DNA from 2 places in the Leifsonia sp. EB34 genome. Region 1 is predicted to be linked to the other one. Evidence: predicted binding sites of a transcription regulator. Region 1 holds the regulator's gene; the other holds the start of a gene.

The links. The regulator HrcA, encoded in region 1, represses chaperone genes, less so after heat shock. The targets are predictions, from matches to a motif close to TTNGCACTCGNNNNNNNCGAGTGCNAA.
Region 2: the regulator HrcA is predicted to act here: its motif matches at 2,694-2,720, upstream of groL (chaperonin GroEL).

The regions. Positions count from the first base shown of each region.
Region 1 is NZ_JBGCCV010000002.1:1,214,205-1,218,611, forward strand. Features, by position in the region: gene hemW (radical SAM family heme chaperone HemW) at 1-644, shown strand, start outside; gene ABIA36_RS15225 (DUF4870 domain-containing protein) at 653-1,051, opposite strand; gene ABIA36_RS15230 (DUF4870 domain-containing protein) at 1,107-1,682, opposite strand; gene hrcA (heat-inducible transcriptional repressor HrcA) at 1,901-2,917, shown strand; gene dnaJ (molecular chaperone DnaJ) at 2,966-4,081, shown strand; gene ABIA36_RS15245 (16S rRNA (uracil(1498)-N(3))-methyltransferase) at 4,092-4,407, shown strand, end outside.
Region 2 is NZ_JBGCCV010000002.1:367,042-371,448, forward strand. Features, by position in the region: gene ABIA36_RS11260 (DMT family transporter) at 1-37, shown strand, start outside; gene ABIA36_RS11265 (nitroreductase family protein) at 93-644, opposite strand; gene msrB (peptide-methionine (R)-S-oxide reductase MsrB) at 644-1,075, opposite strand; gene ABIA36_RS11275 (DUF3263 domain-containing protein) at 1,246-1,545, shown strand; gene ABIA36_RS11280 (LytR C-terminal domain-containing protein) at 1,568-2,125, shown strand; gene ABIA36_RS11285 (cold-shock protein) at 2,306-2,509, shown strand; gene groL (chaperonin GroEL) at 2,764-4,383, shown strand.

The DNA of each region.
Region 1 (4,407 bases):
GCACGCCCGGCGAGACGCTGGACGACTGGTCCCGGTCGCTGGACGCCGCCCTCGCGTGCGAGCCCGACCATGTGTCGGCGTACGCCCTCATCGTGGAGCCGGGGACCAAGCTGGCGCGGCAGATCCACTCCGGCGCGGTGCAGGAGCCCGACGACGACCTCGAGGCGGACATGTACGAGCTCGCCGACGCGCGGCTCGGCGCGGCGGGCTACGGCTGGTACGAGGTCAGCAATTGGGCGACGGACGAGGCGCACCGCTCCCGGCACAACCTCGCCTACTGGCTCGGGCACGACTGGTGGGGTGTCGGGCCCGGCGCCCACAGCCACGTCGGCGGCGTGCGCTGGTGGAACGTGAAGCATCCCGCCGCGTACGCGCAGCGGGTCCTGGCGGGGGAGTCGCCCGCGGCCGGCCGGGAGACGCTCGACGCCGAGACCCGGCGGGTGGAGCGGGTCCTCCTGCTCACCCGCATCCGGGAGGGGCTGCGCACCGGGGAGCTCACCGGCGAAGGCCGCCGTGCGGTCGCCGGCCTGATCGCCGACGGCCTCGTGGACGCGAAAGCCGCCCTCGCCGGGTCGGTGGTGCTGACCCTGCGAGGGCGGCTGCTGGCGGACGCCGTCGTGCGGCGGCTGCTCGCCGAGGAGTAGTTCGAGACTCAGCTCACGAACTTGATGGCGATCGGATACGTGTAGAACTGGCCCTGGTTCGCCCTGATCGCGGCGATGATGCTGAACACGATGTTCAGCACCCAGACCGCGAAGATGATGATGAGGCCGATGCCGACGACGCTGAGGATCCAGCCGACGACGGTGGCGATCGCCAGCGTGATCTGGAAGTTCAGCGCGGTCGCGGTGTGCGAGCGGATGAACGGGCCGCGGTCCTTCAGCACCAGGTAGCCAACGAGGGCGGGGATGAAGCTGAACAGGATGCCGCCGACGTGGATGAGCGTCGCCCACAGCTTCTCGTCGGCCGGGCTGAGCTGCGGCTGCTGGCCTCCGTACGGCTGCTGCGGCGGCTGCTGCGGAGGCGGCGGGGGCGGGGGCGTTGCGGACATGGTCGTTTTCTCCTCCGGTGAGTGGGAATGACGCGTCTCAGCCTAGGGGGCGGCGCTACTTGATGAAGCGGAAGTTCAGCGGGTACCGGTACGTCCCTCCACTGTTCACGCGCACGAACCCGAGGATCGAGAACACCAGGTTGACGATGTACAGCAGCCACGGGATGAGGAGGCTGAACAGCAGGTAGCCGATGCCGAACGTGAACGAGCCGATGATCACGCCGAGGATCTGGGAGACGACCCAGGCCAGGATCCAGGTGATCTGCCAGTTCAGGGCCTCCTTGGCCTCCTGGTCGGTGAGCCGGCCCCGGTCCTTGAACACCAGCCAGATGATCAGCGACGGCAGGAACCAGAGGATCCCGCCGAGGTGGGCGAACGACGCCCACTGCTTGTCCTGCGCGGGGTCGAGGGGAGCGGCCGCGGCGCCCGCGTACTGCTGCTGCGGCGGGACGGCGCCGGCGGGCTGACCGGTCGGAGCCCCGTAGGGCTGCTGCGGAGGGACGGTGGGCTGCTGGGGAGGCACCGCGCCGGCGGGCTGGCCGGGCGCGGACCCGTAGGGCTGCTGGCCGTACGGCTGTTGCGGTGGCTGTTCGCCCTGGCCGTCGGCCGGGGGCTGGTTCGGGTCTGTCATGAGAGGAACCCTTTCGTGGGCGGCTGCGGGGGCTTTCCGAGCCGGTGCGCACAGGGTACTGCGCCGGAGCCGCGCGGTAAATGATCCGTGTCGCGTCGTGATCGCCCTCCGACGCCGACGCGTTATGATTAGCACTCAGGATCATCGAGTGCCAGTTCATTCGATGTCTTCCCGTGCTCGATCCTCGGGTGCCGAAGCGACGACAGGAGGCGGTTCGCATGGTCTCGGAACGCAGTCTGGAAGTGCTCCGCGTCATCGTCCAGGACTACGTCGCCTCGCGCGAGCCGGTCGGCTCCAAGAGCATCGTGGAGCGGCACGCGTTCGGCGTCTCGGCCGCGACGATCCGCAACGACATGGCCCTCCTCGAGGAGGAGGAGCTGATCGTCGCCCCGCACACCTCCTCCGGCCGGGTGCCGACGGACAAGGGCTACCGGCTCTTCGTCGACCACCTCGCGGAGGCCAGGCCGCTGTCGGCGGCGCAGCGCACGGCGATCGAGACGTTCCTCGGCCAGTCGGTCGACGTCGACGATGTGCTCTCCCGCACGGTGCGGCTGCTGTCGCAGCTCACCAACCAGGTCGCGCTCGTGCAGTACCCGTCGGTGGCGCGCTCGCGCATCCGGCACATCGAGCTGGTCGCGCTCGGCTCCCGCCGGCTGCTGAGCGTGCTCATCACCGACTCAGGTGCGGTCGAACAGCGCGTGATCGAGCTGCAGGACGAGCTGGACGAGGCCGAGATCGCCGAGATCCGCGGCGCGATCAACGGCGCTGCGGCCGGGCTCTCGCTGGCCGACGCGGCCGTGCGGCTGCGCGAGCTGCCCGAGCACCTGACCGACCGGACCCGTGCCCTCGTCGCACCGGTGGCGAGCGCCCTGCTCGACCAGATCGCCGCCAACCGGCAGGACAAGCTGCTCATGGCGGGCGCGGCCAACCTGGCGCGCACCGAGACCGACTTCCCCGGCTCCATCACCCCGGTGCTGGAGGCCATCGAGGAGCAGGTCGTCCTGCTGCGGCTCTTCGACGAGATGGCGCTCGACCAGCACGGGGTCGCGGTCAGCATCGGCCGCGAGAACGCCGTCATCGGCCTGACCGAGACCTCCGTCATGTCCAGCGGGTACAGTTCCGGCTCCGACCTGGCCCGGGTGGGCCTGCTCGGACCGCTCCGGATGGACTACTCCGGCAACATGGCCGCGGTTCGCGCCGTGGCACGCTACCTCTCCCGCCTCCTCGGCGACTGACCCCAGACCTCAGAACTCCGACGCACCGAACAGAAGGAACAGCCTTACGTGGCCGACCACTACGAAGTCCTCGGCGTTGACCGCAACGCCACCCCCGACGAGATCAAGAAGGCGTACCGCCGGCTCGCGCGCGAGCTGCACCCGGACGTCAACCCGAGCTCGGAGGCGCAGGAGCGCTTCAAGCTCGTGACCCACGCCTACGACGTGCTGAGCGACCCGCAGCAGCGGCAGCAGTACGACCTGGGCGGCCCGACCGGTTTCGGCGGTGGCGGGGGCGCGGGCGACTTCGCCGGCTTCGGCGACATCTTCGAGACGTTCTTCGGCGGGGGAGGCGGCGCGACCCGCGGCCCGCGGTCCCGGCGCGAGCGCGGCCAGGACGCCCTGCTGCGGGTGGAAGTCGAGCTCGAGGAGGTCATCTTCGGCACGCATCGCGAGCTGGACGTCGACACCGCGGTCGTCTGCGAGACCTGCAACGGCTCGTGCTGCCAGCCCGGCACTGCGCCCGTCACCTGCGACATCTGCCATGGCACGGGCAGCATCCAGCGCTCGGTGCGCTCGCTGCTCGGCAACGTGATGACCTCCAGCCCGTGCGGGAGCTGCCGCGGCTACGGCACCGTCATCGCCACGCCGTGCGTCACCTGCCAGGGCCAGGGCCGCGTCCGCGCGCGCCGCACCGTTCCGGTGGACATCCCCGCCGGCGTCGACACCGGCCTCCGGCTGCAGATGCCGGGCTCCGGCGAGGCCGGCCCCGCCGGCGGCCCGAACGGCGACCTCTACCTGGAGATCAAGGTCAAGCACCACGACGTGTTCAGCCGCGACGGCGACGACCTGCTCTGCACGCTGGAGCTTTCGATGGCCGACGCCATCCTCGGCACCACCGCGACGGTGAAGGCGCTCGACGGCGACATCCGGCTCGAGCTGAAGCCCGGCACCCAGAGCGCCGACATCATCTCAGTGAAGGACCGCGGCATCACGCACCTGCGCGGCAGCGGCCGCGGCGACCTGCGGGTGGGCATCCAGGTGGTCACGCCGACGAAGCTCGACCACAAGGAGAAGGAGCTGATCAAGAAGTTCGCCGCGACCCACCACAACCCGGAGCCGTCGCTCGCGCGCTTCCAGCAAGGCCTGTTCGCGAAGCTCCGCGACCGGTTCCTCAACCTCTGACGGGCCGGCGATGAGCTCGCTCTACCTGCGTGAGGACCTCACCGACGTCGAGGTGGGCGCCCGGCTCACGCTGACCGGCCCGGAGGCCAAGCACGCCGCCACGGTGAACCGCACCCGCCCGGGCGAGAGCGTCCTCATCGGCAACGGCCGCGGCCTGGTCGCGTCGGGCGAGGTGCTGGTCGCGACCAACACCGAGCTGACCATCGACGTGGAGGCCGTGGAGCGCGTCCCGCGCGCCGAACCGGCGATCACGCTCGTCCAGGCCCTGGCGAAGGGCGACCGCGACGAACTCGCCGTGCAGGCCGCCACCGAGCTCGGGGTCGACG
Region 2 (4,407 bases), 850 kb from region 1:
CGTCGCCAGCATCCGCTGGGGACGACGAACCGCCTGACAGGACATGCCGTCAGGCGCCGAAGCGACGCGGCGTGTCCTGTCAGATGGATTGGTCAGTCGAGCGTGCTGAGGAAGCGTTCGGGGTCGATGGAGGTCCGGTGGCCGTCCCTGCCGTCCTCGGGGATGCCGCCCACGTAGAGCCAGCCGAGCAGGCGCTCGTTCCTGCCCAGGCCGTGCATCCGGTGCACGGCCTTCGAGCGGGTGTGGTGCCCGGTGCGCCACATGACGCCCCAGCCCGCGTCGTGGAGGAGCAGGCTCAGGAGGTGCGCGACGCCGGCGGCGACGGCGTCCTGCTCCCAGCCGGTCACCTTCTCGCTCTTCGTGCGCACCGCGACGATCGCGAGCAGTAAAGAGGAGCGCAGGGGCTTGGCCGCCAGCTTATCGGCCTCCTCGCCGGTCGCCTTCGCGTCCTTCACGAACGCCCGGCCCAGCCGGACCCGCGCGTCGCCGCGCAGCTCGATCACGCGCCACGGGTGCAGCGCCGAGTGGTCGGCGACCCGGCCCGCGGCGGCCACGAGCGGCAGCAGCTCCTCGTGGGTCGGCGCCGCCGGCGTCACACGCGAGTGCGACCGGCGCGCGGCGACCCGCTCGACGAGTTCGGACATCAGGCCTCAGGCGCGAAGTTCAGGGAGATCGAGTTCATGCAGTAGCGGTCGCCGGTCGGGGTGCCGAAGCCGTCGGGGAACACGTGGCCCAGGTGCGAGCCGCAGTTCGCGCAGCGCACCTCGGTGCGCACCATGCCCAGGCTGTCGTCCTCGAGGAGCTGCACGGCGTCCGGGCGGATCGACTCGTAGAAGCTGGGCCAGCCGCAGCCGCTGTCGAACTTCGTGCCCGACTTGAACAGCTCCGACCCGCAGGCGGCACAGGTGTAGAGGCCCGCGCGGCCCTCGTCGAGCAGCTCACCCGTCCACGGCCGCTCCGTGCCTGCTTCGCGCAGCACCGCGTACTGCTCCGGGCTGAGCTCGCGGCGCCACTCCTCGTCGGTCTTCTCGACCCCGTAGGTGCCCTGCGCGGCCTCGTCGTGCGATGCGCTCATCGTGCGTTCCTTTCGTCGTCCGTCCCCAGCCTAAACGGCGGCGCCTGTGCCACTGTTCCCTGTTTCGGCCCGCGACGTGCCGGGGCCAAACGGGGAACGCACAGGACAGCGCCCCTAGGATGAGGCGCGAGCGCGGGGAAGGGCTGACTCGAAGACGGTGAGGGGAGGCGGTGCACGTGGCGGAGGCTGCGGACCACCGGATCCCTGCGCCGGACGCGGGCGGCCTGACCGACCGTGAGGCGGCCATCCTCGCGTTCGAGCGTCAGTGGTGGCGGCATGCCGGCGCCAAGGAGCAGGCCATCCGCGAGGAGTTCGGTCTCTCCGCCGCCCGGTACTATCAACTCCTCGGAGCGCTGATCGACCGACCGGAGGCGCTCAAGCACGACCCCATGCTCGTCAAGCGTCTGCTCCGGCTGCGCGAGACCAGGCTGGCTGCACGGCGATCCCGGACACTCCCGTCCGGTGACTGACACCGCGAGGAAATACCTGTAGATGGCTGAGAAGTACCCCAGGGACCGGTTCGACGACATCCCCGACGGTCTGCAGCGCGTCGGTGCGCACAGGGCTCCCCGCCCGAAGGGCCGCGGCTGGATCGCGGTCGGCTGGGCCGCGCTCGCCGTCGTCGTGCTCGTGGCAGCGGGCATCTTCGGGCTTTCGCTGGTGAGCGGCTCCATCTCCTTCCACGGTTCGGCGGCCTCGCCGAGTCACTCGAGCGGCACCCCGACCCCGACGGCGACGCCCACCCCGACGATCGTCCCGACCGTCGACCCGTCGCTGACGGTGAACGTCCTGAACGGCACGACGACTTCGGGCCTCGGCAGCAAGGTCGCCGACACCCTCAAGACGGCCGGCTGGAAGGTCGGCGCCGTCGCGAACGCCGACAAGCAGAACCTCACGCAGACGATCGTCTACTACTCCGACGCCAAGAACCAGGCGGCCGCCCTCGGGGTGGCGCAGTCGCTGCCCGGCGCCACCACCGCCCTCACGCAGGACTTCGCAGCCAGCGGCGCCGACCTGACCGTCGTGGTCGGAAGCGACTACAAGGGCTGACACCGCGTCGTTCCGCGTGTGGATGCGCCGTCATCCCTGTGTTTCAGGCGTGTTTAACTTCCGACCGATTTCGTAACGGATTGGCGAAAACACTGGCGTGAACAGCTATTGCAAGCATTAGGATCGGGAGTCAACGCGCGGCGCTGGACCGGGCGAGCGACACAGCAATGGGAGTAATGCATGGCGAACGGGACCGTGAAGTGGTTCAACGCTGAAAAGGGCTACGGATTCATCACCGTCGATGGTGGGGGACAGGACGTTTTCGTTCACTACTCCGCAATCGACATGAACGGCTACAAGGTTCTCGAAGAGGGCCAGCAGGTGCAGTTCGAGGTCGGCACGGGCAACAAAGGCCCGCAGGCCGAGTCGGTGCGTCCGCTGTAGTACGCAGCGATCGGCAAGACCAATAAGAGGAGCGTCGCCCTTCGGGGCGGCGCTCCTTTCTCTGTGCGGGCGCCAGTGGCAACCTCGGTCGCAGGCTCCCTCGGCGCTGGGGTCGCGGCATCGCTCCGCGCTGCCCCTAGCTCCACCGCGCTTGCACTCCCCGGGCGCGAGTGCCAGAATCGCTTTAGCACTCCATCTGATCGAGTGCTAACAATCGGAATCTTTCGCAGACGTCCGGGAGGGACGAGAAACACATGGCAAAGATCATTGCTTTCGACGAGGACGCCCGTCGCGGCCTCGAGCGCGGCCTCAACATCCTGGCCGACACGGTCAAGGTGACGCTGGGCCCGCGCGGTCGCAACGTCGTCCTCGAGAAGAAGTGGGGCGCCCCCACCATCACGAACGACGGCGTCTCCATCGCGAAGGAGATCGAGCTCGACGACCCGTACGAGAAGATCGGCGCGGAGCTCGTCAAGGAGGTCGCGAAGAAGACCGACGACGTCGCGGGCGACGGAACCACCACCGCGACCGTCCTGGCTCAGGCGCTCGTCAAGGAGGGCCTCCGCAACGTGGCCGCCGGCGCCGACCCCATCACGCTGAAGCGCGGCATCGAGAAGGCCGTCGCGGCCGTCACCGCCGAGCTCGTCGCCAGCGCCAAGGAGGTCGAGACCAAGGCTGAGATCGCGGCCACCGCGTCCATCTCCGCCGGCGACACCACCATCGGCGAGATCATCGCCGAGGCGATCGACAAGGTCGGCAAGGAGGGCGTCGTCACCGTCGAGGAGTCGAACACCTTCGGCACCGAGCTCGAGCTGACCGAGGGCATGCGCTTCGACAAGGGCTTCCTGTCGCAGTACTTCGTCACCGACCAGGACCGCCAGGAGGCGGTGTTCGAGGACCCGTACATCCTCATCGCCAACCAGAAGATCTCCTCGATCAAGGACCTGCTCCCGATCGTCGACAAGGTGATCCAGGCCAACAAGCAGCTCCTCATCATCGCCGAGGACGTCGACGGGGAGGCCCTGGCCACCCTGATCGTCAACAAGATCCGCGGCATCTTCAAGTCCGTCGCCGTCAAGGCCCCGGGCTTCGGCGACCGCCGCAAGGCCATGCTGCAGGACATCGCGATCCTCACCGGCGGCCAGGTCATCTCCGAGGAGGTCGGCCTCAAGCTCGAGAACGTCACCCTCGACCTGCTCGGCCAGGCCCGCAAGGTCGTCATCACCAAGGACGAGACCACCATCGTCGAGGGCGCGGGCGACCCTGAGGCCATCGCCGGTCGCGTGGCGCAGATCCGCCAGGAGATCGAGAACACCGACTCGGACTACGACCGTGAGAAGCTCCAGGAGCGTCTCGCGAAGCTCGCCGGCGGCGTCGCCGTCATCAAGGCGGGCGCGGCCACCGAGGTCGAGCTCAAGGAGCGCAAGCACCGCATCGAGGACGCCGTCCGCAACGCGAAGGCCGCCGTCGAGGAGGGCATCGTCGCCGGTGGTGGCGTGGCCCTCATCCAGGCCGGCAAGACCGCGTTCGAGAAGCTCGAGCTCACGGGCGACGAGGCGACCGGCGCGAACATCGTCCGCGTCGCCATCGAGGCTCCGCTGAAGCAGATCGCCATCAACGCGGGCCTCGAGGCCGGCGTCGTGGTCGCCAAGGTCCGCGAGCTCCCGGTGGGCCACGGCCTCAACGCCGCGACCGGCGAGTACGTCGACATGCTGGCCTCCGGCATCAACGACCCGGTGAAGGTCACCCGCTCGGCGCTGCAGAACGCCGCGTCGATCGCGGGCCTGTTCCTCACCACCGAGGCCGTCGTCGCCGACAAGCCCGAGAAGAACCCGGCGCCGGTCGGCGACCCGGGCGCGGGCATGGACTTCTGAGTCCGTCCGACACGAAGTAGAGGG